3 regions of the Arthrobacter sp. 05L44 genome follow, and region 2 is predicted to be linked to each of the others. Evidence: predicted binding sites of a transcription regulator. Region 2 holds the regulator's gene; each other region holds the start of a gene.
The links. The regulator LexA, encoded in region 2, represses DNA repair genes until DNA is damaged. The targets are predictions, from matches to a motif close to TCGAACANNTGTTCGA.

Region 1 (10,360 bases), on a different contig from region 2:
TCGGGGCTTTTTTAGGTGCCGTGTACGCAGTACCTACGCGGTTGCCGCCTGGAGCCGGCACCGCCCCGCCGGCCCCGGAACGCCCGTGGAGGACCGCCGTCGCCGCGGCACGGCGCGGGTTTGCTTGCGGCGCTCCGGATACGCTGGTAGGCCTGTATTGGCCCTGCGGGTAGGGTGCGTAGTGGTACCTGTGCCCGCCGTCGGCGAGCCGCTGGTGTTTGCAGAAGGGAAGTTCACGTGACGCAGAAAAACCCTCGGGTCGAGGAAACGGACGAGAAAGACATCGAGGTGGCCGACCATCCGAAGAGCTGGGCCGCTGGTGTCCCGGGCGTCTACCATTCCATGAAGCCGGCCATCGAGCAGATGGGCCTCAACCGGACGCGCAAGACGGTCATGAAGATGAACCAGAAGGACGGTTTCGACTGCCCCAGCTGCGCCTGGCCGGATCCGCACCACCGCAAGGCCTTTGAGTTCTGCGAGAACGGCGCCAAGGCCGTCACGTGGGAGGCCACGCCGGTGGTTATCGACTCCGGTTTCTGGTCCCAGCATTCCGTAACGGAACTCCGCGGCCGCTCCGACTACTGGCTGGGCATGCAGGGCCGGCTCACCGAGCCCGTCTACAAACCGGCCGGCGAGGACCACTACAAGCCGATCAGCTGGCCGGAAGCCATAGCGGTCATCACGGAGAAGCTCAAGAGCCTCGACTCCCCCGACGAGGCCGCCTTCTACACCAGCGGCAGGACCTCCAATGAGGCAGCCTTCCTGTACCAGCTGCTGGTCCGCGGCTACGGAACCAACAACCTGCCGGACTGCTCCAACATGTGCCATGAGTCGTCCGGCTGGGCCATGGGCCAGACCATCGGCATCGGCAAGGCGACCGTCAACTTCGACGACTACGCCGATGCGGACCTGATCATCATCATGGGGCAGAACCCGGGTACCAACCACCCCCGGATGCTCACCGAGCTGGAAAACTGCAAGCACAACGGCGGCGAAATCGTGGCCGTGAACCCGCTTCCGGAAGCCGGGTTGCGGCGCTACAAGAACCCCCAGAAGGTCAAGGGCATCATCGGCCACGGCACCGAGATCGCGGACCAGTTCCTGCACATCCGGATCGGCGGGGACATGGCCCTGCTGCAGGCCGTCTCCAAACGCGTGCTGGACGCCGAGGCGAAGAACCCCGGGACCGTCCTGGACCACGCGTTCCTGGCGGAGCACTGCGAGGGGCTCGAGGAACTCAAGGAACACCTGGCGCTGCTGGATGAGCAGGCCGTCCTGGCGGCGACCGGGCTGCGCACCGAGGAGATTGACGAGCTCGCGGCCCGTTACCTGAAAGCCGAGAAGGTCATTATCACCTGGGCCATGGGGATCACGCAGCAGAAGAAGGGCGTGGCCACCATCAAGGAGATCATCAACCTGCTCCTGCTGCGCGGCAACATGGGCAAGCCCGGCGCCGGCGCCTCGCCGATCCGCGGGCACAGCAACGTGCAGGGCGACCGGACCATGGGCATCTGGGAGCAGATGCCGCAGTCCTTTATGGAGGCCCTCGGCGAGGAATTCGGCTTCGAACCGCCCCGGGAACACGGTGTTGACGCCGTCGAGACCATCAACCGGATGCAGGAAGGTGCCATCAAGGTCTTTATGGCCATGGGCGGCAACTTCGTCGGTGCCATCGCGGACACCAACGCGGCCGAGGCTGCCGTGGCCGGGACGGACATGTCCATCCAGGTCTCCACCAAGCTCAACCGCTCACACGTGGTCACCGGCGCTGAAGCCCTGATCCTGCCGACCATGGGCCGCACCGAGATCGACATCCAGGAGTCCGGGGAGCAGTTCGTCTCGGTCGAGGACACCGTCTGCGCGGTGCACCCGTCCTGGGGCAGTGTGGAGCCGGTATCGCACCACCTGTTGTCCGAACCGGCAATCCTGAGCCGGCTGGGCAAGGCACTGGTGGGCGACAAAATCAAGGCCGACTGGGACGGGTACGAGAAGAACTACGACCTCATCCGGGACCACATCTCCCGGGTGGTGGGCGGCTGCGAGGACTACAACACCCGGATCCGGCAGGAGGGCGGCTTTATCCTGGCCAACGGTCCGCGGGATTCCCGCACGTTCCCGACGCCGACCGGCAAGGCGGTGCTCACCGTCAACGAGCTCGAGCACGTGGAACGGCCGGAGGGCACCCTGATCCTGCAGACCATGCGCTCGCACGACCAGTTCAACACCACCATTTACGGCCACAACGACCGCTACCGTGGCATCAAGAAGGGCCGCCACGTGGTCTTCGTGAGCCCGGCGGACATCAACGACCTCGGCCTGGCCGACGGCCTGTTCGTGGACATCCACGGGGAGTACCACGACGGCGTCGAACGTGTGCTGCGGAAGTTCCGTGTGGTCTCCTACCCCACGGCCCCCGGGTGCGCCGCCGCGTACTACCCCGAGGCCAACGTCCTGGTGCCGCTGAACCACACCGCCGAGGGCAGCAACACCCCGGTCTCGAAGGCCGTCATCGTCCGCCTTGAACCAAGCCTGGACCAGACCCCCGACAGCCCGGACCGGCTGCACACCGCCGCTAACGCATCGGCCTAGCCGGCAACAGACAGGCCGCGCTCCCCGGCGGGAGCGCGGCCTGTCTGTTGTTTGGTGCTGTTGCGTCCGCTAGCCGGCGCTTACCGGGAGCATGACGGCGCCGCTACTGGGCCCGCTTGGCCCAGCCCTTCTCGTCCGGGCCGCCGGACTCGCCGTGCTCGCACAGTTCGATGACTTTATTGGATGCGGCGTGCACGGCCTCCTGGGTGCTCTTCCGGCCGTTGGTGGACGCGGTTCCTGCGGCGTAGCCGACGATGAAGGCGCTGATGGCGTCCGCGTGCGGGCCGACCGCCTTTACTGACTCTTCGGCGACTTCCACAATCTTCTCGTGGTCCACTTCCAAATCCAGGATCTGCAAGGCCTGGATCAGCCGGGCGCTCCAGTGCCGCAGTGCACTGTCTTCATCTCGGGGCAAAGTCATCTGCAACTCCTCATCGTCGGTGCTCGGGCGGTTCGGTTGTCCCTCAAGGGTTAGCACCGATCCCGGCGAATGCGCAATGCGCCCCCTCCCCGGGCGTAAGCTCATGCCATGGCGAGATACTTCGATGTGCACCCCGAGGACCCCCAGCCCCGCTCCATCACCCAGGTGGTGGACATGGTGAAGTCCGGCGGCCTCATCGCCTACCCGACCGACTCCTGCTACGCCCTCGGAGCCCAGGTGGGCAACCGGGACGCCCTGGACCGCATCCGCGCCATCCGGCAGCTGGACAACAAGCATCACTTCACCTTGGTGTGCAAAGATTTCGCCCAGCTCGGCCAGTTTGTCCAGATCGACAATGATGTGTTCCGCACCATCAAGGCCGTGACCCCGGGCAGCTACACCTTCATCCTTCCGGCCACCAAGGAAGTACCCAAGCGGCTGCTGCACCCGAAGAAGAAGACCGTCGGTGTGCGCATCCCGGACAACCGGGTGGTCCAGGCGCTGCTGGCCGAACTCGGCGAGCCCCTGCTCTCCAGCACCCTGCTGCTGCCGGATGAGGAAGAGCCGCTGACCCAGGGCTGGGAAATCAAGGAGAGGCTGGACCACGTGGTGGACGCCGTCATTGATTCCGGCGACTGCGGGGCGGAGCCGACGACGGTCATCGACTTCTCGAGCGGCGTGGCCGAGGTTGTCCGCCGCGGTATGGGCGACCCGTCCCGTTTCGAGTAGCCGCCGCATACACCAGCCACCGTGTCGCCGGCCCGGACTGTATATGTCGCCGCTCCGTCCGGGTTCGGCACAAACGCACCCGGGCTCCCAGCTGGGGGGACGTTGCCCCCGGACGTCGAGGACTGCACCGGCTCGAATCACGGCGGACCTGTTGAAGGACCTCGGAACCACCGGAGTGATACCGAATTCGTGCGCAACCATGTCCCCCGAATCGCCGTCGGCGCAGGTGTATTGCGTGGGGAGGCGCGTCCTGCCCCTGGTTCGCCGGGGCCCGCGATTCCGATTCCGCAGGGCCGGTCAAATGTCGGCGCCCGGGGCTACCCTTTATTCGAAGATATATTCGAATAAAGGGTGTGTTGTGAGCGTTGTTGTTGGTCCCCGCGTGATAGATGCGGGCGCGTCCTTGCTGTCGGTCCTGATCTCGCCGGTCGCTGTTGCGGCCGGATACCCGTCGCCGGCTCAGGACTACTTCGACGGCCGGATCGACCTCAATGAACACCTGATCAAGGACATCACCAGTACGTACGTCGTCCGGGTGTCGGGGGACTCGATGGAGGGGGCCGGAATCAGCGACGGCGATGAGTTGATCGTGAACCGGGCGCTGGCACCGCGTGACGGATGCGTCGTCGTCGCCGTCCTCGACGGCGAGCTCACGGTCAAGCGTCTCCGCATCACCGCCTCCGGCGTGGTGCTGCAGGCAGACAACCCGCGCTACCCGGACATCCGGGTCCCGGCCCTGTCCGACCTCGTCGTCTGGGGCGTCGCCACACGCTGCCTGCACCATGTCTGAACCTGAACGGGTGCCCGAGCAGGAAGGTTGGTGTGATGATTGAACCCCGGTCCGGCGGCAGCATCGCCCTCGTGGACGTGAACTGTTTTTATGCCAGCGCCGAACGCGCCTTCGACCCCTCCCTGGAGGGCCGGCCCGTCGTCGTCCTGTCCAACAACGACGGCTGCGCCGTCACCCGCTCCCCCGAAGCGAAGGCACTCGGCATCCCGCTGGGCGAACCGTGGTTTAAGCTCGCTCCGCGCGCCAAGGAGTGGGGGCTGGTGGCCAAGTCCAGCAACTATGAGCTCTACGGCGACATTAGCGCCCGGGTCATGGAACTCCTGGGGCGGTATTCGGCCTGGCTGGAGGTCTACAGCATCGATGAGGCATTCCTGGGAGTCACCGGCGGCCCCGCCGAGCTGCAACGCCTGGGGCACGCGATGAAGACTGCCGTCCGCCGCAACGTCGGCGTCCCGGTCTGCATCGGCATCGCCGGCACCAAGACGCTGGCCAAGCTGGCCAACAAGTGGGCCAAGCACAACCCGGCGTTCGACGGCGTCTGCCACTGGGAGGCCGTCCCGGCCGAGCGCCAGGCGCAGCTCATGGCGGACCTGTCCGTGATCGAGCTCTGGGGTGTGTCGACCCGCCTGACCAAACGCCTGAATGCGATGGGGATCCGGTCCGTCCTGGACCTGGCCCGGGCCGACCCCGTGACCATCAGGGACCGCTTCTCGGTGGTCCTCATGCGTACCGTCCTCGAGCTGCAGGGCACCCGGTGCATCCCGCTGGAGGAGGAGCGCGTCGGCCGCGACCAACTGATCTTCAGCCGATCGTTTGCCACCCCCGTAGGAAACCAGGCGGGAATGCGCCAGGTCCTGGGCCTCTACGCCCAGCAAGCCAGCGCCCGGCTCGCCAAGCACGGGTTGCAGGCAAAGCTGCTCACCGCTTTCGCCGCTACGTCCTACTACAACCCGCGGGACAGCTCCTATCCGTCGGTATGCGTCCCGCTCCCCATGCCCACGGCTGACCCGGTACTGCTGGCACGCGCGGCCTACGCCCTGCTCCCCCGGATCGGCGACGGCATCAAGTACGCGCGGGCCGGGATCATGGTCACCGACCTGCGCCCCACCGCCAACCAGGCCCCGCTGGCCCTGTTCGAGAACCCGCACGAGGAACGCGGCATCGGACCCCTGGTGGAGGAGATCAGCCGCAGATACGGCCGGGGATCCATCGGCCTGGGTCACGGAGGCATCCGCGGCGGCCCCGACTGGACCATGAAGCGTGACATGTTGTCACCGCGCTACACAACGCACTGGGATGAACTCCCCGTGGTCCGGGCGGCCTGACGGTGGGTGCCAGCACCCGGACCCCGGCCACCGGCCACGTCACACCGCGGCCCGGACCCGCTGGAGGAAGGAATCCAGGATTCGTCCGGCGTTCTGGTGCAGCCGGTCATCGGTCCCCGCACCCTGCGACCCCGGGTTGTGCAGCCAGCCGCCAAGGAACAGCAGGGCCGACAGCACCTCGGAGAGCTCCGAATCGGCCTCGGCGTGCTGCCGCAAGAGCCGCAGATGCGCGGCCTGGAGGGCCGGTCCCGGCGGGCAGGCGAGGTCTCGGTCGAAGAGACGGCGGCAGCGGTCGTAGGCGGAGAGACCCTCGGCGGGCAGGCCGGCGAGTTCGTAGGCCTCCACCAGCACCATCCAGGCCCGTTCGTTCAGGGGCTCGGACCGGATGGCCGCTTGTGCCCAGTTGATCGCCTCGTGGGGGCGCCTTAGCGCCGTTGCCGCCTCGGCAGCGGCGAGCATCGCGGCAACCCGTTCGGCATGCTGCCGCGCGCGGGCCTCGTCCGCCCAGTCAGCGACGAGCTCGAACCCCAGCAGTGGCTCGGCCGAGAGCGCCAGCGCCTCGACCAGCACCGGGTAGGCGTCTTCCGGGGCGGCCGTCGCCGCGGCATTGAGCAGGCAGCGGAAACGCATGAGGTCAAGGTCCACCAGGTGCGGATCCAGCAGATACCCGCTGTTGGCGGTCCGGAGCGGACCGGACTTGGTCTGCCCGGGCTGGATCGCCCGGCGGAGCCCGCTGATGTAGCTCTCCAGCGTCGCTACGGCCCCGTCGCTGGCGCTCGGTCCCCACAGGATCTCGATCAACTGCGTCTTTGAGACCGGGGTGCCGAGGTTCAGCAAGAGAATTTCGAGGATGTGGCGTGGTTTGCAGCCGCCGAGGTCCGCGGCTGTCAGCGCGACGCCGTCGCGCCGGATTTCCAGTGCTCCGAACAGCCGGACCGTTATGGCTGTATCTGCTCCCGGCAAGGTCTGCACGATGTTCTCCGATTCCCCAGGCAACGATTCAGAACGCGGCTCCACAAGTGTCGAGCTGAGGCCGAGAGAAACACCCCGGTGACCTTCAGTGCGGACTGAAACCCGACCAGCTTTCCGGCCTCTGCCAGCCACCGTGGCACGCGGACCAAGCGCCCAACAAGGCGGGGCAACTACCCGACTTTCGGGATGCCGAAAGTTGGGTACGGGCGGCAAACCAGTGAGTAAGCGCCCGCGAACACGGGCAGGTAATTTCTTTTTTGGCCCAAGTAGGGCCCGGCCCGAAGTGAGTCCCGGCCAGTACCCGGCCAACCTCACCTGCAACTTGCGCGATCACGCCAACCACGTAGTCCACGGCCTCCTGCAGCCCAGGATGGGAACACGCTGAACACCGCCTGCAGGGCAGCTGGAAACTCCGCGCCGCCCGGGCCAAACGGGAGCAGAATGGGAGCAGCCGGTCAACTTCTGCGGCCAGCAGATCCATGGTTTAGGGGTGCCCCATGAACACCAGAAATGTGCGCGCCACGCTAGTCCTGGCGGCGGTCCTGGTGGCCGCCCCGGGATGCTCGTCCGGGGGAAGCGGGGCATCACCGGCCGCCACGTCCGCGGGCGGCCCCTCGGCGACGGCCAGTATGCCCATGGGTTCGGGAAGTGCTCCGGGTACAGCCGCGCCGGGCAGTGCGACGGCAGGCCCGTCGGCCATCACGATCAAGGACTTTGCCTACGGCACCCCCCTGGTGGTCGCCGCAGGCACGCCGGTGACCATCACCAACATGGACAGCGCCGAACACACGGTGACCGCCGACGACGGCGCGGCGTTCGACGTCGACGTCAAGGGCAGCGGTGGTACAGCGAGCTTCACGGCGCCCTCCAAGCCGGGCACGTATACCTATCACTGCACCTTCCACCCCGGCATGCACGGAACGTTGACAGTCCAATGAGCGCTTCAGTCCGCGGCGGGGCGCCGGCCCGGAGGCGGGGACGCGGCGTTGGCCTGCGGTTACTGACAGCGGCGGCCCTCCTCGTCGACGCAGTGGTGCACATCCACTTGGCTCCCGGCTACCAGGCGGGGTCGCCGCAGGGCATTGGCCAGGGCACACTTTTCCTGCTCGAATCCGGTGCGGCGGTGCTGGCCGCACTGGCCGTCTTAGTGCGCGGCAGCCGGGCTGCCTACGCCTTCGCTTTCCTCGTGGCGCTCAGCGCGTTCGCCGCCGTCGTGGTTTACCGCTACGTCGATCTGCCGGCGTTCGGCCCGTTCCCGGCCATGTACGAGCCCGTCTGGTACTTCGAGAAGTCGCTGAGCGCCGTCGCCGAGGGTGCGGCGGCCGTGTTCGCCGGCCTCGGCGTCGCCCGGGCCGGCAGCGTGGCCCGCGCACAGGGCCCGCGGCCGGTGCCCTGACCGGCTGCAGGACCCAACCGGACGCCGCGTTGTTAGCATGGTGCCGAGGTGACCATGCCAAGCAGAATTTCCCGCCGCGCCGAGGCCGATGTGACCGTGGCCGCAGCCGCCTACCTTGCGTCGGCCGGCTGGCTCGCCGCGCTGGCCTCGCCCGCGGTTCCCGCCGGGATGCTGGCCGTGGCGGCAGGCGCGGCTGTGCTGGCGCGAATCGCCGGCATCGTCCTGCTGCGCGAACCCCGCGTGTGCACCCCGGCCGACCGTGTCACCCTGATCCGTGCAGTCCTCGTGGCCTGCTGTGCGGCGCAGGCTGTGCTGGACGTCGCCGGCGGCCACGCCCCGGGTTGGCTTCTTGTGGTGCTCGGCGCCTGCGCCTTCGCGCTGGACGCCGTCGACGGCCCCGTGGCACGGCGCACCAGGACGGCGTCGCCGGCGGGCGCGCGGCTGGACACCGAGACCGATGCGGCCCTGACCCTGGTGCTCTCCTGCGCCGCCGCGGCGGTCTTGGGCGGTTGGGCGCTGGTGACCGGGCTCCTCTACTACGGGTTTACCGCCGCTGGCGCCGTCCGGCCGGGCTTGAGAGGGGTCCTTCCGGTGTCACCCCTGCGGAAGGTGATCGGCGGGCTCCAGCCGCTAACCCTGCTGCTGGCGTTGACCCCCGGCGTGCCGCCCGGGCCCGGCACCTCGGCACTCCTGGTGGCTTTGGGGCTCTTGCTGTTCTCCTTCGGCCGTGACGCGGCCGCACTGGAGCGGATGCACCGTGCCCGTCCCGTTCCCGGCCGCCCCGTTAGCGCCCGCGGGGGCCGACGCTAGGCTTTGGTCCGGGCACGGCTGGGCTGCACGCGCGGCGGTTCACCGGGCATCTTCGGGAAGTCCGGCGGGAAGGGAAGCTCGCCGAGGCCCGCGGAGAGGTCACGCTCCCACCACCCCAGCAGGGTGTCGATGGTGCCGGGGTTCGTGTGCATGTCCGCCCAGGGATCCCCGACGGATTTGAGCCGGGCGGGGACGGTGGCCACGGTGAAGTCCTGCGGGTCGGCGCTGTCCAGTTCCTCCCACTCCAGCGGACAGGACACGGTGGCGGCCGGCAGTGCCCGGGGGCTGTACGCGCCGGCCATGGTCCGGTCGCGGTTGGCCTGGTTGAAGTCCACGAAGATCCGGCTCCCGCGTTCCTCCTTCCACCAGGCGGTGGTGACCTGCTCCGGCATCCGGCGCTCAAGTTCGCGGGCTGCGGCGATCACGGCGTGCCGGACCTCAAGGAACTCATGCGCCGGCTCAATCGGGGCAAAGACGTGCAGGCCCCGGTTGCCCGAGGTCTTGATAAAAGCGGTCAGCCCGGCCTCGGCCAGGACGGCTTTCAGCTCACGTGCGGCGGGGACGGCGTCCCGGAAGCTGGTACCCGGCTGCGGGTCAAGGTCGATCCGCAGCTGGTCCGGGTTATCCGGGTTCCCCGCCCGGGAGGCCCACGGATGAAAGACGACAGTGTTCATCTGCACCGCCCACACGGCGGCGGCAACCTCCTCGATCACCAGTTGCGGGTGGGACCGGCCGCTCGGGTAGACCACATCCACGGCGCCGACATAGTCGGGGGCGCCCTTAGGCGGGTTCTTTGAAAAGAACTGTTCGCCGTCGATGTCCCCGGAGAACCGCTGCAGCGTGATGGGGCGGCTGCCGTTGGCGGCCAGGAACGCCTCTCCCACGGCCATCATGTAGTGGGCGAGATCCAGCTTGGTCAGCCCGGCCCCGGGCCACAGCAGCCTGCTGGGACTGGAGATCCGGACGTCCCGGCTGCCGTGTGGTCCGTCGACGCTGACCGTGGTTTCTTCCCTTGCCATGAGGACAAGCTACCCCCGGGCACGGCACAACAAAAGACTGGCCGCCCGGGTCTTCAGAGCCAGGCCGACCGGCGCAGCGGTGGTTCGGTGCCTCCGGCGCGCCGCACCAGGACCTGGTTGACGCCGGTGGTCCCGGCCTCGAAACCCAGCGCGCTCGCAGCCATGTAGAGGCGCCAGACCCGGGCCCGTCCTAGGCTGCTGGTCCGCACCGCCTCGTCCCAATGGCTTTCCAGGTTCTGCACCCACGCCCGGAGGGTCAGCGCATAGTGCGGGCGCAGCGCCTCGACGTCGAGCACCTCGAAGCCGCCG
Region 2 (10,360 bases):
CGGCATGCAGGCCCTTCAGGCGTGAAGCCCGGAGGGAATGCCCGACCAGATACCCGGCAACCTTGATTCCTGGGGAATACTCGCGGCTGACGCGGGTGGGAGAGAACTCCGCTTGCAAACTGAAAACCAATCCTACAGAAAGATACCCGCTCAACGCACATGTGCGCCGTCGGGCTTCCGGAACTGCTGGAATAACGACATTCAGTTGGTCTGTGACAAGCTTACCAGCATGAGCACTTCAGATAGTAATTCACATGTTTACCAGCCGGCCGGTGGCCAGGACGACGTCTCCCAGCAGATCCGCGACATCTCCGAGGTTCCCGCGATCGAAGTCATCACCACCGCCGCCGTGCACCTGATGAGCGCAGCCGCCGTGAAGCTCGGCCTGGCCGCCGAGGACAATGCCGAAGAGCTCAAGGACCTGGACGAGGCCCGCAAGCTGATCACCGCCCTCGCTGGCCTGGTCACCGCAGCGGCCCCGGAGATCGGCTCCCAGCACGCCGGTCCGTTGCGCGACGGCCTGCGGTCCCTGCAGCTGGCGTTCCGCGAGGAATCAGTGATTCCGGACGCTCCGGGCAAGGGCCCGGGCGAAAAGTACACCGGTGCCGTCAACTAGCTGACAGCCACCAACCCGGCAACGGCAGGCAGCAGGAGAGCACGGCTCACTCCTGGCGCCTGCGACGGCGGGCGGACCATACCGGTCCGCCCGCCGTCGCCGTTTAACCGTCACCCGGCGCCGGCGCGGGGCCTGCCGGTCCTGGTTCGTCCGCGGCTGGTCTCCGGATCCGGCAGACTAGGCTGCGGCGAGCCGGCGCCTGCGCCGGTACTGCAGGAGCAGGCCCACCAGGCACAGCACTACACCGGCCACACCGACCGAGACGAACCCGGCACCGGGTCCCACGCCGTCAATGAACAGCCCGGCCAGCGGGGCGCCGAGCGCGACGCCGCCGGTCAGGGCAGAGCCGTACCAGCCCATCGCTTCGCCGCGGCGGCCCTCCTCCACCAGGTCGGCCACTTTTTCGGAGGCGGCTGAGAGCACGGGTGCGCAGAGCAGGCCCGGGAGCAGGGACAGCAACGCCAGGGTCCAGGTGTCCTGAGCGAACGCCATCGGCAGCGTCAGTGCTGACATGCCGAGGAGGAGCAGGATGGGCGAGACGGGCCGGTGCATGGCGCCGTAGACGAGCCCGCCCAGCACCGAGGCCGCGCACCAGAAGAGGAAGACGATTCCGATTTCGGACTGATGCCCGCCGGTCTGCAGGGCGGCGACGATGCCGACGTCGGTACCGCTGAGGACCATGCCGGCCCCGGACGCGACAGCGAAGACAGCCGCGACTGCCGCGGTGAACCAGGCGAAGTTGTGGATGACCTTATGCCGCAGGCCAAGCCGGTCCTTGCGTCGCTCCTCCGCAGCCGCCAGGGGCGCCAGCTCCGCTGCAGCCTCCTGCAGGTGGGCGGGCGCGGCGGCGACCAATGCTGCCTCCGCGCCTTCCTGCTGGGCCGCGGCGAAAACCTGCTCCGGTTTCGGGCCGGTCGTGGTGCTGCGTGTGGGCGGGTTGATCCACATCAGGAACAGACCGGACAGGGACGTCGCAACGCCCACCACCGTGAGCCCCAGCACGGAGAAACCCGCGGTGGCCACCAGTGCTCCGGCGGCGGGACCGATCATAAAGACCAGCTCCGTGCTGATCGCGTCGAGGGCGAACGCCGTCCGGCGCTGCTCGCCGCTGGCAAGGATTCCCAGCGACTGGCGGACGACGCTGAAGATCGGCAGCGTCAGCAGGCCGCCGACGAACACCAGCGGCAGCAGGAGTTCATAGCTGACGTGCGGCACGATCGACCAGATAACGGTTTCCGAGACAACGGACGGGATGAGGGCCTTCCGCAGGCCCACCGTGTCGACCCGGCGGCCACGCCAGGGGGCCCCGACGGCGATGCCGATGGTCATCACCGCGGCGGCCGCACCTGCGGCTGCGTACCCCTGGCCCAGGCTCAGGACGATGTGCAGGGTCAGCAGGACCCCCGCGGCCGAGTGCGGGATGCGGGCCACCATACCCACCAGCAGGAGGTTCCTGATGGGCCGCACAGCCAGCAGGTCCCGGTAAAGCGCGAAATTCACGAAACTGCATTCCTTTGTGTACTGCCGTCGGCAGCACCGTGAACTCTGGGTGCGGGCCGTGGCCTATTGAGCTGCGCGCTGCAACTTGATTTCCATCGAGTCAACCCGTTCAGCAAATGTTTCATTCCGGGCCAGGGCCTCGTTGAGGCCGGCCACGAGGGACTGCACCGCGGCGGCGTCGAGTCCGTCTTCAAGGTACAGCACAACCCGCAGTTCCGGACCGGAGCCGCCGCCGGCAAGCTGCTGCCCGCCGGCCTGCATTGAGGCAACCCCGCCGCCCGGGTGGATCTCCACGCGGCGGAGCGCCGGGATGCCGGCAGCGGCGTCGCCGACCGATGCGGCCACCGCGGGATCGCTGTAGCTGGGTGTCCAGGCCTCTTGCCGGGCGAGTGACCAGACGGCGGGCCGGCGCACCACGAAGGTGGTGGCGGAGCCGGGGTCCAGCACCAGCAGTTCGGCGGTTTCGGCGACGGCGGACAGCGCGGCGCGCGCCGCGTACACGGCCACGGGCCTGGCCTCGGGATGCCAGGCGGCCAGTGCCGCGGCCGAGGTGAAGGCCGGCAGCGCCGTGCGGCCGTCCGGCGCCTTGAGGGTCACGAGGGCCATATCCGCTTGCTTGTCGCCATGGACGTGGTCGCCATGGGGGCCGGCGACGGCCTCCGCTTCCTCGGCCAGGGTGGCCACGATCGGCACGAACACCCGTGCGGTTGCCAGGGCCGCCACCACGGCCGCCTCGTCCCCGCGGCCGGCAGCGAGATCGGCCAGGGCCGCGAGATAGCCGGCGTCGGCAGCGCCGTCGTCGTCCTCGAAATTGTGGATCTTGGCGTCTTCGCCGGTGAGGCTCCGGCCGGCCCAGGGCTGCCCGGCGGAATCGGCCGGGCCGCCCGCCCCGGCAAGGGCGGCGGCGATGTGGCCGGGCAGGGCGCGCGGGCCGGGCTGGGTGTTGGGCTCCATGAAGGGTCCGGGCTAGCGGCGGCCGGCGACGTCGAGGGCTTCGGGCAGCGTGAAGTTGCCGTTGTAGAGGGCCTTGCCGACAATCGCGCCCTCGACACCCAGGGGCACGAGCGAGCGCAGGACCTTGAGGTCTTCGAGGCTGGAGATGCCGCCGGAGGCCACCACGGGCTTTCCGGTCTTCTCGACCATCTGGCGGAGCAGTTCAACGTTGGGCCCCTGGAGCGTGCCGTCCTTGGTGACGTCGGTGACGACGTAGCGGGCGCAGCCGGCGTCCTCCAGACGGCCCAGGACCTCCCAGAGGTCGCCGCCTTCCTTGGTCCAGCCGCGGCCGGCGAGGGTGGTGCCGCGGACGTCGAGGCCGACGGCGATCTTGTCGCCGAACCGCTCGATCACGCGTTCGGTCCACTCGGGGTTCTCGAGCGCCGCCGTGCCGAGGTTGACCCGGGCCACCCCAAGCTCCAGCGCCTTTTCCAGGGACTCGTCGTCGCGCAGTCCGCCGGAGAGTTCCACCTTGATGTCGAGCCGGCCCACCACTTCGCGCAGGAGTTCCGCGTTCGAACCGCGGCCGAAGGCTGCGTCGAGGTCCACCAGGTGGACCCATTCGGCGCCCTGGTCCTGCCAGTTCAGCGCGGCTTCCAGCGGGGTGCCGTAGCTGGTTTCACTGCCGGCCTCGCCCTGGACCAGGCGCACGGCCTGGCCGTTTACGACGTCGACGGCGGGGAGCAACTCAAGGACGGGCAGCGCGGTTTCGGTGGTCATCGGAGGGTCCTCACGGATTAGGGGTCAGGAATTCGTCGCTGCGGGGCCGGTTACTTGCCGGGCAGCGTCAGGAGGTAGGCGGCCAGGAGGGACATCGCGGCCAGGACGTAAAACACGATCTGCACCCAGAGCGGGCTCTTCTGCTGCCGGAAGGACAGGGCTCCGCCGACCAGCAGTCCGGCGAGGCCCATGAGGACCAGGGACCACATCTAGGCCGTTCCTTCCGGGGCGGTGGCCGGGGCCGGAACGGCGCGGGCGGCGCCGCGCAGGCTGTCCACCCAGTTGCGGAGCAGGCGCGCTCCGGCGTCGCCGGACTTTTCCGGGTGGAACTGCGTGGCGCAGAGCGGGCCGTTTTCCACGGCGGCGATGAAGGGTGCCCCGTGTTCGGACCACGTGACCAGCGGGGCAGCCATCCGCGGCTGGATCACGTCGAAGTCCCACTGCTGCACACCGTAGGAGTGGACGAAGTAGAAGCGTTCGTTTTCGACGCCGGCGAAGAGGCGTGACCCTTCCGGCACCGTGACGGTGTTCCAGCCCATGTGCGGCACCACTTCGGCCGGCAGGAGCTCGACCTTGCCCGGCCACTCCCCCATCCCCTCGGCGACGGTACCGTGTTCCACCCCGGCCTCGAAGAGCACCTGGAGGCCGACGCAGATCGCGAGTACGGGCCGGCCGCCGGCAACGCGGCGCCCGATCATCCGGACGGCGTCTACGGCTTTGAGTTCCTTCATCACGGTTTCGAAGGCCCCCACGCCGGGGACCACCAGCCCGTCAGCGTTCAGCACGTCCTCGGCCTTGGCGCTGAGGATGACCTCGGCCCCGGCGCGTTCGAGGGCGCGGACGGCCGACCGGACGTTCCCGGAGCCGTAGTCCAGCACCGTGACGGTGGGCTTGCCTGCGGGCGAGGCCGGCTTCCGGTCCCCGTCCGGGTTGATGATGGCCCCGTCGCGGAGCACTTTTCCGGTCACAGCGCGCCCTTGGTGGAGGGAATGCCTTCGACGCGGGGGTCAGGTTCGACGGCGGCGCGCAACGCCCGGGCGAACGCCTTGAACTGGGCTTCGACGATGTGGTGCGGGTCGCGGCCGGCGGTGACGTTCATGTGCAGGCAGATGCCGGCGTGCAGGGTGATGGCTTCGAAGACGTGACGGGTCAGCGAGCCGGTGAAGTGGCCGCCGATGAGGTGGTACTCCTGGCCGGCCGGTTCGCCGGCGTGGACCAGGTAGGGGCGGCCGGAGACGTCAACGACGGCGTGGGCGAGGGCCTCATCGAGCGGCACGGTGGCCTCCCCGAAGCGCCGGATCCCGGCCTTGTTGCCCAGCGCGGTCCGCAGGACTTCGCCGAAGGTGATCGCGACGTCCTCGACGGTGTGGTGGACGTCGATGTGGGTGTCGCCGGTGGCTTTGACCGTCATGTCGATCAGGGAGTGCTTGCTGAGCGCCGTCAGCATGTGGTCGTAGAACGGCACGGAGGTACTGATGTCCGATACACCGGTGCCGTCGAGGTCGATCTCGACCAGGACGGACGACTCGCTGGTGGTCCGCTCCAGGCGTGCGGTCCGGGCCTGGGCCGCGGCTGCTCCGGGGTTGTTCATGTGGGTGTCCTTTGGATGAAGGCGGCGCCCCGGCGAACAGGGCGGTGTGCGTGGGTCCTGGGTTAAGTCTAGGCGGACGGTGCTTGGCGGCCGGTCAGGATCTGTTCGAGGGCCTGCAGAAACGCTGTGGTTTCCGTCTCAGTGCCGGCTGTCACCCGCAGATGTCCCGGAATGCCGACGTCGCGAATGAGCACCCCGGCGTCCAGCAGCCCCTGCCAAACCTCGTGCGGGTTGTCCAGGCCGCCGAAGAAGACGTAGTTCGAGTCCGAGGCGGCGGGCTTGAGGCCCATCCGGATCAGTTCGGAGACGATCCTGTCCCGCTGGCGTTTGATGTCCTCGACGTCGGCCATCAGCGCCACGCGGTGGTGCAGGGCGGCCAGGGCCGTCGCCTGGGTGATGGCCGAGAGGTGGTACGGCAGCCGCACGAGGCGGAGGGCGTCGGTGACCTCCGGGGCGGCCGCCATATAGCCGAGCCGTGCGCCGGCGAGGGCGAAGGCCTTGCTCATGGTACGGGAGACGATCAGCCGCTCGCGGCCCGGCAGCAGGGTCAGGGCGCTGGGTGTGCCGTCGTGGGCGAACTCGTGGTAGGCCTCGTCGACGATCACGATGGTCTGGCTTTCCTGGCCCGCCTCATAGACGGCCTCCACAACATCCAGGCCCAGGCCTGTCCCGGTGGGGTTGTTCGGCGAGCAGAGGAAGACCACGCTGGGCTTCAGTTCGCGGACCTGCCGGGCTGCCGATTCCGCGCTGAGGCCGTAGTCCTCGGCGCGGACTCCCACGATGTATTCGGTGTCCGTCCCCGCGGCCAGCAGCGGGTACATGGAGTACGTGGGAGGGAAGCCGAGGGCGGTGCGCCCCGGGCCGCCGAAGGCCTGGAGGATCTGCTGGAGCACTTCGTTGGACCCGTTGGCGGCCCAGATGTTGTCCGCTTCGAGGCCGTGGCCCAGATACTCGGCGAGGGCCTCGCGGAGTTCGGTGAACTCGCGGTCCGGGTACCGGTTCAGCCCCGCGGCGGCCTCGGTCACGGCCTCGGCGATAGCGGCGCGGACGTCGGCCGGGACCCCGTGCGTGTTCTCATTGACGTTCAGCAGGATGGGCACGTCCAGCTGGGGTGCGCCGTAGGGGCGCAGGCCCCGCAGGTTTGTGCGGAGGGGCAGTCGGTTGAGGCGCTCTAGCTGGTCAGTCACCCGCCCAGTTTAAGTGAGACCCGGGCCCGCCCCGAAACTGTGACCCCGGAATGCCCGCCCCGTGGGGGCTGCCGGGGTTCACCAGGGGCGTTCACTCACACGCCGGCTGGTCATTCGCCGGCGGGGGCCCTGCCTACTTTGAAGGGACGAAAAGCTGCTGGCCGGGCATCACGCGGGCGGCGCCGAGGTTGTTGAGCTGGACAATGTCGGCCACGACGTCGCGGGGATCGCGTTCCGGTGCCACGGCGCCGGCGATCGCCCAGAGTGATTCGCCCGGCTGGACGGTGACGGTGACCGCGGGAGTCACCGAGAGCTCCGCGGCGGAGTCGGCCGCCTTGGCGGGGGCGTTGAGGAAACCGGCGAGCGACAGGACCATGACAGCCAGGACGATCAGCGGCAGGCCGATGAAGACGAACCGTCCCCGGCGGGTCAGCCGCAGGGGCGCCTGGCGTGCTGCCGCTTGGGGCACGGCCGTGCGGGACTTGATGGTGCCGAACGAACCGGACATAACGCTTACTGCTGACATAACTAAGCCCTCCTGGACCTCTCTGTGCCGCCCGGCGTACTCCATGTACCCGCCGCCAACCGGCCGAACCATCGAACGCGTGACCTTCATAGGCGAACCTGCGACTGCGAAACTTAGAACACAGAATCGAAACCTGCATTCGGTTCCCGTCGACAGGTTTCGAACACATATTCGAACTCTGCTTGTTCTGTTTTAGCACCTATGAACGAACATTGTCGAGACTCGCTAGAACAAATGTTTGAAAAACATGGTGTGCTGGCCTACTTTTGAATCACGGAACAACCGCTGGTGAGTTCACCTGCGGTTGGACAGTTCAAGTTCAACAACGGGGTCTGACATTTTTAGGCCCCGGGGGTTTTCAGGCCACAGCGGCCCGGCGGCAAGGTCCGCAGGGCGGAACGGAAAGGCATGGCGAATATGGCAGCACAAGCCGCCGGCGGGAGGGCTACCCAACGGAGCCCGCAGACCGGCCGGGCGCCGAAGAGCCTTACCGTCCGGCAGAAGAAGATCCTGGAGACGATCCAGCGTTCGGTCACGGACAACGGCTACCCGCCGTCCATGCGCGAAATCGGTGACACTGTGGGGCTCGCCAGCCTCTCCAGCGTCACCCACCAGCTCTCACAGCTGGAAAAGCTCGGTTACCTGCGGCGGGACCCCAAGCGGCCCCGTGCCATGGAAGTCCTGATGCCGCTAACCCTGGACGGCGGCGCCACCCCCATCTCCGGCGTCGAGAAGTCCAGCGGTCTGCGGGCCGTGGGCGGCCTCGCCGTCTCGGAACTGGCCAGCGCCACCGACACCGCGATGGTGCCGTTCGTGGGCCGGATTGCCGCCGGCGGCCCGATCCTGGCCGATCAGGTCGTGGAAGACGTTATGCCACTGCCACGCCAGCTGGTGGGCCACGGCGAGTTGTTTATGCTCAAGGTGGCGGGGGATTCGATGATCGACGCCGCCATCTGCGACGGTGACTGGGTGGTGGTCCGCCGCCAGAACGACGCCGTCAATGGTGACATCGTGGCCGCGCTGCTCGACGACGAGGCCACCGTCAAGACGTTCCGCCAGCGCGACGGCCACACCTGGCTGCTCCCCCAGAACACCCAGTACGAACCGATCCTCGGCGATCACGCCGTCATCATGGGCAAGGTCGTGTCCGTACTGCGCTCCCTCTAACCGGGAACCACCCAGCACCAACTCAGCAGGTCCCGTCCGATGTTCCGGACGGGACCTGCGGCGTTGGGGCAGAATTTTCCGGCCTATCCGGCGGCCGGGGCCTTGGCCAAGCGGTCGAGCGCGGCCAGCGCCACGGCCGGATCCGTGGTGGGCCAGAACGGTGGCAGCGCCGCGCGCAGGAAGCCGCCGTAGCGCTCGGTGGAAAGCCGGGAATCGAGTACGGCCACCACGCCCTTGTCCGACGTCGAACGGATCAGCCGGCCGGCGCCCTGCGCCAGGCGGATGGCCGCGTGGGTCGCCGAGACACTCATAAAACCGTTGCCGCCCGACTGTGCCACGGCCCGGGAGCGGGCGGTCATCAGGGGATCGTCGGGCCGTGGGAACGGGATCCTGTCGATGACCACGAGGCGGCAGGAATTACCCGGTACGTCAACGCCCTGCCACAGCGACATTGTCCCGAACAGGCAGGTGTCCGGCTCGTCCGCGAACTGCTTGACCAGCGCCGTCATGGTCGATTCGCCTTGGCAGAGGATGCTCAGGCCCAGCCTGGGCCGCATCGCCTCGGCGGCCTCCTCGGCAGCACGCCGGGAGGAGAAGAGGCACAGTGCCCCGCCGTTCGAGGCGCGGATAAGCTTCTCGAGTTCGTCGAGGGCCTCCGGGGAGGTACCGCGGCCCGGTTTGGGCAGGTGCTTGGCGACGTACAGGATGCCTTGTTTTGGATATTCAAACGGGGAGCCGACGTCGACGCCGGTCCAGCTGGGCGCCCCGGGCCCCACCAGTCCCAGTCCCCCGGCTGCGGGCTCGAATGCCGCTCCGATGGCGAGGGTCGCCGAGGTCAGGACGACTGTGTGGTCCGCGAACAGCCCTTCGCGCAGCCGCCCGGCGACGCTGAGCGGGGCGATGTTGACCAGGGCCGGCGCGGAGTCATCCGGCTGTGAGTAACCCTGCTGCGGGTCAAAGCTGCTGTTGCGCGAAAACCAGACCACCTCGCGGTTTTCCTTGGCGGCCAGGAGCCGTTCGCACAGCTCCAGGATCACCATCAGGCGGGAGCGGGCGAGCTGCCGGCCGCCGTCGGCCGGCGTGGCGCTATCCCCCTTGGAGTCGGAGAGCGCGGCGCGGCAGGCGTCGCGGAGCTGGTCAACGCAGTCCAGCTGTTCGCTGTTCAGGCCGTTCGGCATCAGCCCGCTTGGGACACCTTCGATGGCGAGTTCGAGGTTGGCGGCGGCGGTATTGAGCGCATCCACGGTGATCCCGGTGTGCTTACGGGCACCGGATGCCGCGGCGTGCACCATCGCGACGGACAGTTGCCCGGACACGGCGCCCGTGACGCGGTCCTGGAGCTCGTGCGCCTCGTCCACCACAACGACGTCGTATTCGGGCAGCACCGCGAGGCCCTCGAAGGCGCTGACGGCGAGCATGGCGTGGTTGGTGACCACAACGTCGGCGTCGGCGGCGTTCTGCCGGGCGAGTTCGCTGAAGCACTCGGCGGCGAGGGGGCATTTCTGCGCCCCCAGGCATTCCATCGAGGTGACGGACACCTGGCGCCAGGCGCGGTCGGTGACGCCCGGCAGAAGCTCGTCACGGTCGCCCGTCTGGGTCTCCTCGGCCCACTCCCGGAGCCTGACCACTTCCTTGCCCAGCTGGGATGAGGGCCCGCCCATGGCTGCGGCGAAGTGCGGTACGGAGGTGTCCTCGCCGAGGGAGAAAAGCTGGCCTTCCGCGGGCTCCTCGGACGGGAAGCCGCCCTCGAGCTTGTGGCGGCAGACGTAGTTGGCGCGGCCCTTCACCAGGGCGACTTTCACCGGCCGCTCCAGGGCCGGCGTAATGGTTTTCAGGAGACGAGGGAGGTCCCTGCCCACGATCTGGGTTTGCAGCGCGAGGGTGGCGGTGGAAACCAGGGTGGGTTTGTCGCTGACCAGCGAGTGGGCGATCAGCGGAATCAGGTACGCCAGGGACTTGCCGGTTCCGGTGCCCGCCTGGACCAGCAGGTGGTCGCCGGTGTCGATGGCGCGCGCCACCTGCCGGGCCATTTCGTGCTGGCCCTCACGGCTCTGGCCGCC
Region 3 (10,360 bases), on a different contig from region 2:
CCAGTAGGCCGCCGAGGAGCGGGTCAGGGCGAACGCGTTGGAGATCAGCTTGGTGTTGGGCAGGTGCGGCCCGCGGCACAGGTCGCACCAGACGGCGGTGCCTTCCTTGCGCTCGACGTTGTCATAGATGCTCAGTTCGCCGCCGCCGACCTCGACGTTGGAGCCGTCGGCGTCGGACCCGGCGCCCTTAAGGCCGATCAGTTCGAGTTTGTAGGGCTCGTCCTTCATGGCCTCGCGCGCCTCGTCCTCGGAGACAACCCGGCGGACGAACTTCTGGTTCTGGTTGATGATCTTCTGCATCATCTTTTCCAGCTGGCGCAGGTCTTCAGGGGTGAAGGGTTCCTCGACGTCGAAGTCGAAGTAGAAGCCGTCGGTGATGTACGGGCCGATGCCGAGCTTGGCGTCGGGGCGCAACTGCTGCACCGCCTGGGCCATAACGTGGGCTGTTGAGTGCCGCAGGACATTGAGGCCGTCCGGGGAGTCAATGGTGACGGATTCGACGGCGGCACCCTCCGGGAGCGCCTGGTCCAGGTCCTTCAGTTCGCCGTTGACGCGGGCCACAACAACGTCGCGGCGCTCAAAAAAGAGTTCCGCGCCGGTGGTCCCGGTAGTCACCTTGGTCTCTTCGCCGTCGACGAGAAGGGTGATCTGCTGGGCATCTGACACGGGTGTCTCCTATTCAAAGTTAAGGCTTCGTAGCTTGTGGCATACGGGGACCACAGCCAGCCTCGTCCATGCTATCGGTTCCCGGGAGGCCAACCAACGCGGCCCGCCGCCGCCCGGCCGCCAGTGCGCAGAAGGTCTACCGTTGGTCAGCCGCCCATGCCAGTGATGGCAAGGTTGCGCCGGATCCCGTCCAGCGGACCGGGGACCGCGGCGTCGGGATACCCCGGATGCCCGGCCGTGCCGGGTCCGCCGCCCCGGCCGGGACCCTCCGCCGCCGGAGGGAACGGCAGGGTCTCGGTACGGCTGAGGTCCCAGGCCATGGAGGCGCTGATGCTGATGCCGCGCGGTCCGGTCCGCCGGGTGGTCCCGCGGATCAGCAGCAGCCGGGTGCCGAAGAGTAGGGGACCTGACTGTTCCTGGGCCTCGTGGAAGAACACGGAATCCACGCAGCCGGTGCCGTCATCGATGCTGATGAAGACCACCCGACGGCCGCCGCGCATCGGCGGGGTCTGGGTGGCTACCCGCACCCCGGCCACCAGGACTTCGGTGCCGTTTCGCAACCCCAGGAGCTTGTCCGCCGTCGTCACGCCCAGCCTTTCCAGCAGCGGCGCGTGGCTGGCCATCAGGTGCCCGCTGACGTCCAGGGCCAACAGATCCAGTTCGGCGCGGACCGTCTCCACCAGGGTGGGGGCAGGCAGGCCTCCTTTCAGGTTTTTGAGCTCGACATCGCCCAGGGGCAGGGCGAGCTGGCCCTCTATGATCTCTACGCCCTTGCGCTGCGGACGGGTTTGCAGTTGCTGCAGATGCTGGACCAGGTCAGCCCTGTTGGCAGTTCCCCCGGAGGAGCGGTGCAGGGAATCGAAGGCCCCCAGCTGGGCAAGCCGCTGGATGCTGGGTTTGCTCAGCCGTGAACGGGCGCGCAGGTCAGCGAGGGAATCGTAGGGCTGGCCGGCCACGGTACGTTTCAGCTCGGCCCCGGACAGCCCGTAGATACCGTTCAGGCTCAGCCGGATGCCGAGTTTGCCCTGGTCCGGGCCGGCCTCCACCCTTTCCACCCGGTATTCGGCCTGGCTGCGGTTGATGTCCAGGGGCAGGATGGGAATGCCCAGGCGCCGGGCTTCTGCCACCAGCAGCCGTTTGGGGTACATACCGGGGTCGTGCTCCCAGAGCCCGGCCAGGAACGCCTCGGGATGGTGGGTCTTCAGCCAGGCCGACTGGTAGGTGGGCACGGCGAAGGCCGCCCCGTGGGCTTTGCAGAACCCGAAGCTGCCAAACGCCTTGAGGGTTCCCCAAACCTTGTCCACCACGGCAGGGGTATAGTTCCGTGCCCGTGCCTCACGGCGGAAGAATTCCTCCACCTTGCCTTCCATGACCTCATTGCCGAGGGCACGCCGGAACTCGTCCGCCCGGGCCAGCCCGCAGCCGGTCATCACATCGAAGGTCTTAAGGATTTGCTCGTGGAAAACCGTCACACCATGGGTCTCCTGCAGCACGGGCTTGAGGTCCGGATGCGGATAGACCTCAGGGGCGAAACCGTGCCGGTGTTCCAGGAAGGGCCGCACCATGTCCGACTTCATGGGTCCGGGCCGGAAGAGTGAGATGTCGATGATGAGGTCGTTGAATTCCCGGGGCGCCAGCTTGCCGATCAGTTCCCGCTGCCCCGGAGATTCGATCTGGAAGCAGCCCAGGGTGTGGGTGCTGCGGATCAGCTCATAGGTGGGTTCGTCGTCGAGCGGCACGGCGTTGAGGTCGATCCGGCCGTCAGCGGCGATGTAGTCCGGGCCGGTCCCGTCGGAGCCTACGGGGTGGCGGCCGGCCGCCACCACCTCGGCCTTGGACGGGTGCAGCCGGATCACTTCCCGGACCGCGAAAGCCATGGCGCTTTGCATCCGGACGCCCAGCACATCAAGTTTGAGCATGCCCATCGGGTCCATGTCGTGCTTGTCGAACTGGCTCATCGGCAGGCCCAGGCCGCTGGGCTGGACCGGGGTGCGGTTCAGCAGGGTGGCATCGCCCAGGATGACCCCGCAGGGGTGCATCGAAATGTGGCGCGGCAGGCGGTCCAGCCGTTCGGTCAGGTCCACCAGAAGATCCAACTGCTGGTTCTCCGTGAAGTCCCGCTGCTCTACCCGGCCGGCGAATTCCTTCAGCTCTGGTTTTTCCACCAGTGCTTCGCGGAAGTTCCGGGCCGAGAACCGCCACAGTTGCTTGGCGATCTCATCGATGTCCCCGCCATCCATACCCAGCGCCAGGCCGGCATCGCGTACCGCCCCGCGGGCACGGTATCCGTTCTGCATGCTCATCAACGTGACGCGCTCGGAGCCGAACCGTTCAAAGATCTTCCGGTAGACGTTATGCCGTTCGGCGCTTTCAACGTCGATGTCAATGTCCGGCAGCGTGGCCCGGTCGCGGGAAAGGAAGCGTTCGAAAATGAGGTCGTGCTGCAGCGGGTTGACCTGGCTGACATCGATCAGGAAATTCACAAGGCTGGAGGCACCCGACCCGCGCGCCGCCGCCCGGACACCCATGTCCAGGATCATCCGGGACACCTCGGCAACCGTCAGGAAGTAGGAGGCGAAGCCGAGCCCGTCGATGATCCGCAGCTCGTGTTCCAGCCGGGCGCGCAGTTCCTCTGCAGCCTTCCCGGTGATCCCCGGGAAGCGCCGGTTGATCCCGGCCTCACACCGCTGGGTAAGCTCTACCAGCGGGTCGCCGGCGATCCCGATCACGGAGGCTTCGGGCACCACCGGCTGCTTCCACCCCATGTCCGTGACCGGGTCCATCCGGCAGCGGTCCGCGAGCGCCTCGGTGTGGGCCAGCAGGCTCTTGAGGTCCGCGGCGCCGTAGCCAGCGGCATGCATGATTTCCTGGCCCAGACGCAGCATTTGAGCCGGTGTCTTCAGCCAGCCCTGGCCGTTGGGCTGCAGCTGGGGGGCGGCGGAGAGCTCGGGAAGGGATTTCAGGGTGCGGGCGGAATCCAGCACGTCAGCCGTAGCTGCCCCGTCTTCGGCGCAATAGCGCACCGCGTTGCTGAGGACCGCGGGGACCGAGTGCTCGGCGGCGAGTTTGAGCATCCGCACGGCATGGGCGGTGCTGAAGGGTTCCCCGGGCGGGCTGAGCTGGGACACAACCTCTGCCGCGACGGTTCCCGCAGGCATCACATCCAGCCAGCGTTTGAAGAGGGTGCGGGGGCGTAGGTACCGGCGCCCGCCCATGGCCCGCCCCACGTCCGAATCGGGACCGATCAGAACGGTCAGTACCGGTTCAAGCGTTGAGGGATCGAGGGCGCGTGAGGCCAGCTCCGCCCTGGTCACGGCAACAGGCACCACTCCCCCCGCTTTCCCCGTGGTGCGGGCATGTGCGTCAGAGACCAGCCGGCACAGGGCACGGTAGCCGGCTCCCTGGTTATGCCCGTGGGCGAGCACCACAACACGTCCGCCCAGCTGGGTGCGGAGGTCGCCGTCGTCGTCAAAGACCGCCAGATCCACACCCACCACGGGGTCCAGCCCCGCCGCCATGCAGGCTTTAAGGTGCTTGACAGTGCCGTAGAGTCCGTCGCGGTCAGTGCAGGCGAGCGCCGTGGCCCCGTCGGCGGACGCGGCCGCCGCGAGTTCCTCCGGCCAGGACACCCCGTAGTGGGCGCTGAAGGCGGTGGAGACATGCAGGTGGGTGAAGCTCATGCCGATTCAGGCTCCCGCGAGGCATGCAGGGCATCATGGATCCGCAGCACCCGCCAGCGGCCGCTACCCAGGTGCCTGGTGAGGTCTAGGGTGAAAGTCCGGTCCGGCGTGACGGTGTCCCGGACCTGGACCCGCCAGATCTCGTGGTCCACCAGTCCCGGTCCGCTGCCCAGGGGTGCCCGCTGTTCCTCGGCCCACCACTGCCGCCGCTCGAACCAGCGGACGGGTTCGGCGCAGACCTCGTACTGCCTGCCCTTCCAGACGACCGTCTGCGGCTGGCCTGCCGGGGAACAGGCGACGTCCACCGACTCGCTGAACATCCCCATGAGGCCTCCCGGCAAGTACAAACCCTACAGATTGATTCGAATATATCTTCGAACAAATCAAGTCTACGCCGGGGCCGGGGCAAAACCTAGATGGGGGTGGACGGACGCAAGCCGAGGTAGCAGGATTGAGCCATGAGCTCCCACAGCGCACTCCTGAAGCACGTAAGCATCGCCGCCAAGGATTCAACCTTGGTGGCGAAGTTCGATATTGACGGGAACATCCCGAGTTCCGGGGCCTACGTGGTGGGGCTCGTAGCGGCCACCCCGGACCACTCCCACCAGCGCCGGATGGAAATCGAGTTCATGAACGGCGAGGCCGTCTCCTTTTTCTGCTTCAGCCACGACGGCACGGAGGAGAACTTCGACATCAAGGGCGTGGAGCACTCCGGAAACACCATTACCGGGAATTTTCCGCTCAGCACGGTCATGGGCCTGGCCAAGGGCCACCTCATGACGGCGTACAGCGACTGTGAGGGCAGGGACTACCAGTCCAACGTGCCCGTAGAAGAATCCCTCTAGGTTCGCTCTAGGGGCGTCCTGCCGCAGCCTTAGCTGCTGGCCTTGTAAACTTCCAGCTCCAGCCGGATAAAGGCATCGATCATGCCCCGGTAAGTCTGTTCGACAATGTCGGTGTCGATGTCCTTCTGCTCAGCCGTTGCCTTGACGTGCTCCAGGACACGTTCAACACGGCCCGGCGCCCTGACCTCTGCGCTGTCGGCTTTCAGGGTTCCGGCGATCCGGATTAGCCGTTCGCGCCGGCCGATCAGCGCGACGATTTGCTCATCCACTTCGTCGACGGCCACCCGCACGGCGGCGAGCTGTTCCTTGTCGGCCTGGGCGTGTTTGGCGTCACGGTGATGTGTGGACATGTGCATGACAGTATCGAATCATGCAACCACGAGTCGACTTCATCTCATTGGGTGTCCGCAGCGTTGACGCCTCCCGCCGCTTTTATGTCGAGGGACTGGGGTGGCCTGTCCACCGCGAGGTTCCCGGCGAAGTGCTCTTCCTGCAGGCCAACCACGGCCTGGTTCTCTCCCTGTGGGATGCCGGCCAAATGCAGGCAGAGGCGGCCACGGACGCCCCGGCCGGCATCCCCTGCATTACCCTGAGCCACAACGTGGGCAGCGCCGCGGAAGTTGATGCCGCACTGCGCCAGGCAGAAGCCGCCGGGGGCGCCGTCGTCGCTGCTCCGAAGACGCAGCCCTGGGGCGGGTACACGGGCTACTTCGCGGACCCTGACGGCTTCCGCTGGGAGGTCGCCTTCAACCCCACGTGGACGGTCGACGCCGGCGGCAAAGTCACGGTCTAGGCGCGGCCTCGGGCCGCCCGCCGCAGCCGTTCGCGCGACCGGCGGGGTGTCCCCTAGAACAGGCTGCCGACCGGTTCGATCAGCTCCGGGGAATCGTTCCGGACATTCCCGACGGCGGTGCCCACGGCGTCGATCCTCCAGCCCTCGGCGACGTCGTGCGCACCGGCCCGGACCAGCCCCACCAGGGCGGCGGCGTCATCGGCCTGCGGGTCCAGCCAGGTCGCCATGGTAGCCCGGTCCATTGGCAGCGGAACGCGGTCGTGCAGCGCTGTCAGTTCGGCGAGCATCCCGTCGGCGTAGCCCTCCGGCGGGGAGTCAGTGGTCAGGATCGACGTGGACAGCAGCCAGCGTTCCGGATCCCCCTCGGCCTTGGACGGGTCTTTCCACCATTCGTAGAGGCCGGCGAAGACCACCGGGGAGCCGTCCGCCGGGTGCACGTAATAGGGCTGTTTGCCGCGGCCCTCACCCTTCCATTCGTAATATCCGTCCGCCGGCACAGCGCAGCGCCGGGCGCGGGTGGCTTTCCGGAAGGCCGGCTTCTCCAGCACACTCTCACTGCGGGCGTTGATCATCTTGGAGCCGATGCCCGGATCCTTGGCCCACGAGGGAACCAGGCCCCAGCGGGCAATGTGCAGTTGCCGCACCGGTTCGCCGTCCACCAGCCGCTCCAGCAGGATGGGCACGTCCGCCGTCGGGGCCACATTCCACGACGGCGGGATGACCACCTCCTCCTCGAGTCCGGCGTCGAACTCGGCCAGAAGGTCCCCGACAGCCCGGGCCATCACGTAGCGTCCACACATGGCACCAGCATGCCATCGGGACCCGCCGTGCGGGAATAGGGCCTCCCGGGTTACGGTTGATCACAGTGACATCCGGCTTTGCCGGCAGAGGCGCTGCCAACTGCGCGCCGCCCACCAGCGTTGAGGAGAACTTCGTGGACTTCACCCCCGATTCCGGCACCATCACCATGTTTTCGACCACCTGGTGCGGTTACTGCAACCGGTTGAAGAAGCAGCTGGACGCCCAGGGCATCGGCTACACCGAGATCAACATCGAGGAAGTCGAAGGCACCGCCGAACTTGTGGAGAAGCTCAACGGCGGCAACCGCACCGTCCCCACCGTCCTTTTCCCGGACGGCACGGCAGCCACCAATCCCTCGGCGGCCGAGGTCAAGACCCGCCTCGCGGCCTAAGCCCCACCAGGACACCCACCACCACACCACCACGGCGCGGACTCCCAGCTAACCCCGGGATTCCGCGCCGTGCCGCATCCCGTCGCGGACGCGGTGATGAAAGGAGCTACCCATGGTCCACGAAGTCAAAGGCGCGGTTGTCCGCTCCAAGAACGCCCCCGTCACCCTGGAGACCATCCTGGTTCCGGACCCCGGGCCCGGCGAGGCCCTGGTGGATATCCTCACATGCGGGGTCTGCCACACGGACCTGCACTACAAGCAGGGCGCCATCAACGATGACTTCCCGTTCCTGCTCGGCCATGAGGCCACTGGGGTGGTCAGCGCGGTGGGGCCCGGCGTCACCGAAGTTGCCCCCGGTGACCGGGTTGTCCTGAACTGGCGCGCTGTCTGCGGCGAGTGCCGCGCGTGCCGCCGCGGCGAGCCGCAGTACTGCTTCAACACGCACAACGCCACCCAGAAGATGACCCTGGCGGACGGCACGGAGCTCACCGCGGCGCTCGGCATTGGCGCCTTCGCCGAGAAAACCCTGGTGGCCGCCGGACAGTGCACCAAGGTGGACGCCGACGCCGACCCCGCCGCCATCGGCTTGCTCGGCTGCGGCGTGATGGCCGGCCTCGGCGCCGCGATCAACACCGGCAACGTCGGCCGCGGCAATTCCGTGGCCGTGATCGGCTGCGGCGGAGTGGGCGTGGCGGCCGTGGCCGGCGCGGCCCTGGCCGGCGCCACCACTGTCATCGCAGTGGACATCGACGCCAAGAAACTCGATCGCGCCAAGGAACTCGGCGCAACCCACACCGTGGACTCCTCCGGGGTGGACCCCGTCGAGGCGATCCGCGAACTGACCGGCGGCTTCGGCGCCGACGTCGTGATCGACGCCGTCGGCCGCCCGGAGACCTACAAGCAGGCGTTTTATGCCCGCGACCTCGCCGGCACCGTGGTCCTGGTGGGCGTTCCCAGCCCGGAGATGACCCTGGAACTGCCGCTGCTGGACGTGTTCGGCCGCGGCGGCTCCCTGAAGTCCTCCTGGTACGGCGATTGCCTCCCGTCCCGCGACTTCCCCATGCTGATCGACCTGTACCGGCAGGGCAGGCTCGACCTCGACGCCTTCGTCACGGAGCGGATCACCATCGACCAGATCGAGGACGCCTTCGACAAGATGCACGACGGTGCCGTGCTGCGTTCGGTGGTGGAACTGTGAGCGGCGGAGCACTGCGGATCGACCGCCTGGTCACGTCCGGGACGTTCTCGCTCGACGGCGGCACCTGGGACGTGGACAACAACGTCTGGATCGTCGGCAATGACGAGGACTGCGTGGTGATCGACCCCGCCCACGACGCCGACGCCACCGCGGCCGCCGTCGCCGGCCGGAACGTCAAGGCCATCCTGCTCACCCACGGCCACGACGACCACATCGCAGCGGTCGGCGCCTTCCGCAGCCTGGTCAACGCCCCGGTCTACCTGAACCAGCAGGACTGGATGCTGTGGGACCGCGTCTTCCCCGGGACCGAACCGGAGCACGGCATCGACGACGGCGATACGTTCGAGGTGGCCGGCGCCCGCCTCGAGGCGCTGCACACCCCGGGCCACTCCCCCGGCTCGGTGAGCTTCTACCTGCCCGCGAAGGGAACCGTGTTCACCGGTGACACGCTCTTCCAGGGCGGTCCGGGCGCCACCGGCCGGTCCTACAGCGATTTCCCCACCATCATCGGTTCCATCCGCGACCGGCTGCTCACGCTGCCCGCAGACACCGTGGTGCGCACCGGTCATGGCGATCCGACGACGGTGCGCGCCGAGGCGCCGCACCTGGAGGAGTGGATAGCCCGCGGCCACTGACAGCGCCGCGGGCCGCCACCGCCGCCCAGTCGACTTCGACTAGCCCACTTCGACTTGCCCACTTCGACGAACACCGTGTCGTCGCGGTGGAACATACGGCGGCCCTCGAGGCCGTTGAAGCGGACCCACATCACCGCACCGTCCGGCGTCGACCCGTCCACTGTTCCCGGCCCCAGGTAACGGCCGCCGGCCGTAATCCGTACCGGCAGGCCGCGCGGCAGAGCTGCCCACGGCAGCCGCCGCCCGGGACGCGGGAGCTGCCCGGCGTCGCCCGCCGGCGCGGTCATGGCTGCCGCTCCACCGGCGCCGCCGTTCCAGAAGCCGCCGTTACGCCGGCGCCGGCGGCGGCGTACGGTTCCAGATTGTTGAATGTATAGAGGTGGACGCCCGCCAGGGCCGGCTGCGCCGCCGACAATTCGGCCACGAGGCGGCTGGGCGAGTAGTTGCCGCCGTCGAGGAGCCGCCGGGCCAGCGGGCCCTTGCGGCTGATGAACCGCAGGGACGGTCCCACCCCGATCTTGGTCGCCAGCGAAATGAGCTTGGTCCGGGGAACGGACCCGGCGACGCCGGCCCACACCGGAAGGGTAACGCCTTCGCGGCGGAGCAACTCGACATACCAGCTGATCCGGGCCGCCGAGAAGCACATCTGCGTCACCACGCTGGTAGCGAGGTGCTGTTTTTCCAGCAGCGCATCCAGCATGTAGAGCTGGCTTTGCCCGGGATGCCCTTCCGGGTACCCGGCAACGCCGGCGGACATGGCCCCGCCGGACAAATCGGCGATGTCCTCCAGGAGCCGTGCACTGTTCTGGTACGGGCCGGCCGGCTGCGCGGCATCACCGCCGACGGCAAAAACCTCGTTGATCCCGGCGGTTCGGCACTCGGTAAGGATGCCGGCCAGTTGCGCACGGCTTTCAAGGCTCCTCGCTGCCAGGTGCGGGACTACGCTGTGGCCGAGCCGGCGCAGCTGGACGGCCGTTTCCAGGGTGGGTTGGACACCGTGATGGGGAAGGCAGGTCACGGTCAGTGCCGTTCCCGGCGCGAGTCCGGCCTGGACTCTGGTGACGATGCCGGAGGTGGGAATGATTTCCAGCCGCGCTGGCAGTGTTGTGTCCGGCTGGGCGGGCGGGGCATGGGACGCGGTTGACAGAGGAAGGTGGGTCTTCACAGGGAACTCCAGAATTTGGGCAGGCGGGCGCGGGTCAGCGCAGGATGACGGTGCGGTTCCCTGAGAGGATGATGCGCCCCTCGGAGTGCCAGCGGACGGCGTTCGTCAGGGCCTTGCATTCGGCGTCCCGGCCCACGGCGACGAGGTCCTCCGGGGTATAGGTGTGGTCCACCTCGATGACCTGCT

Region 1: a site for LexA is predicted at 4,068-4,083, ahead of AC1DHY_RS07575 (LexA family protein). Genes of this name have one in related genera too.
Region 3: a site for LexA is predicted at 4,709-4,724, ahead of AC1DHY_RS06250 (DUF6504 family protein). Genes of this name have one in related genera too.

Annotation. Positions count from the first base shown of each region.
Region 1 is NZ_JBFTNS010000002.1:507,359-517,718, forward strand. Features, by position in the region: gene AC1DHY_RS07560 (FdhF/YdeP family oxidoreductase) at 238-2,589, shown strand; gene AC1DHY_RS07565 (DUF6457 domain-containing protein) at 2,693-3,010, opposite strand; gene AC1DHY_RS07570 (L-threonylcarbamoyladenylate synthase) at 3,119-3,739, shown strand; gene AC1DHY_RS07575 (LexA family protein) at 4,098-4,529, shown strand; gene AC1DHY_RS07580 (Y-family DNA polymerase) at 4,565-5,854, shown strand; gene AC1DHY_RS07585 (AfsR/SARP family transcriptional regulator) at 5,894-6,826, opposite strand; gene AC1DHY_RS07590 (cupredoxin domain-containing protein) at 7,324-7,764, shown strand; gene AC1DHY_RS07595 (hypothetical protein) at 7,761-8,222, shown strand; gene AC1DHY_RS07600 (CDP-alcohol phosphatidyltransferase family protein) at 8,277-9,032, shown strand; gene ligD (non-homologous end-joining DNA ligase) at 9,029-10,051, opposite strand; gene AC1DHY_RS07610 (class I SAM-dependent methyltransferase) at 10,105-10,360, opposite strand, start outside.
Region 2 is NZ_JBFTNS010000010.1:37,058-47,417, reverse strand. Features, by position in the region: gene AC1DHY_RS15195 (DUF1844 domain-containing protein) at 230-616, shown strand; gene AC1DHY_RS15190 (MFS transporter) at 794-2,116, opposite strand; gene AC1DHY_RS15185 (SseB family protein) at 2,180-3,070, opposite strand; gene priA (bifunctional 1-(5-phosphoribosyl)-5-((5-phosphoribosylamino)methylideneamino)imidazole-4-carboxamide isomerase/phosphoribosylanthranilate isomerase PriA) at 3,083-3,829, opposite strand; gene AC1DHY_RS15175 (hypothetical protein) at 3,880-4,038, opposite strand; gene hisH (imidazole glycerol phosphate synthase subunit HisH) at 4,039-4,797, opposite strand; gene hisB (imidazoleglycerol-phosphate dehydratase HisB) at 4,794-5,420, opposite strand; gene AC1DHY_RS15160 (histidinol-phosphate transaminase) at 5,489-6,607, opposite strand; gene AC1DHY_RS15155 (LysM peptidoglycan-binding domain-containing protein) at 6,741-7,133, opposite strand; gene lexA (transcriptional repressor LexA) at 7,551-8,300, shown strand; gene AC1DHY_RS15145 (ATP-dependent DNA helicase) at 8,384-10,360, opposite strand, start outside.
Region 3 is NZ_JBFTNS010000002.1:201,973-212,332, reverse strand. Features, by position in the region: gene thrS (threonine--tRNA ligase) at 1-666, opposite strand, end outside; gene AC1DHY_RS06255 (DNA polymerase III subunit alpha) at 813-4,346, opposite strand; gene AC1DHY_RS06250 (DUF6504 family protein) at 4,343-4,672, opposite strand; gene AC1DHY_RS06245 (hypothetical protein) at 4,805-5,191, shown strand; gene AC1DHY_RS06240 (chorismate mutase) at 5,221-5,547, opposite strand; gene AC1DHY_RS06235 (VOC family protein) at 5,562-5,984, shown strand; gene AC1DHY_RS06230 (SOS response-associated peptidase) at 6,038-6,784, opposite strand; gene AC1DHY_RS06225 (mycoredoxin) at 6,919-7,176, shown strand; gene AC1DHY_RS06220 (S-(hydroxymethyl)mycothiol dehydrogenase) at 7,289-8,374, shown strand; gene AC1DHY_RS06215 (MBL fold metallo-hydrolase) at 8,371-9,009, shown strand; gene AC1DHY_RS06210 (methylenetetrahydrofolate reductase) at 9,293-10,174, opposite strand; gene purU (formyltetrahydrofolate deformylase) at 10,209-10,360, opposite strand, start outside.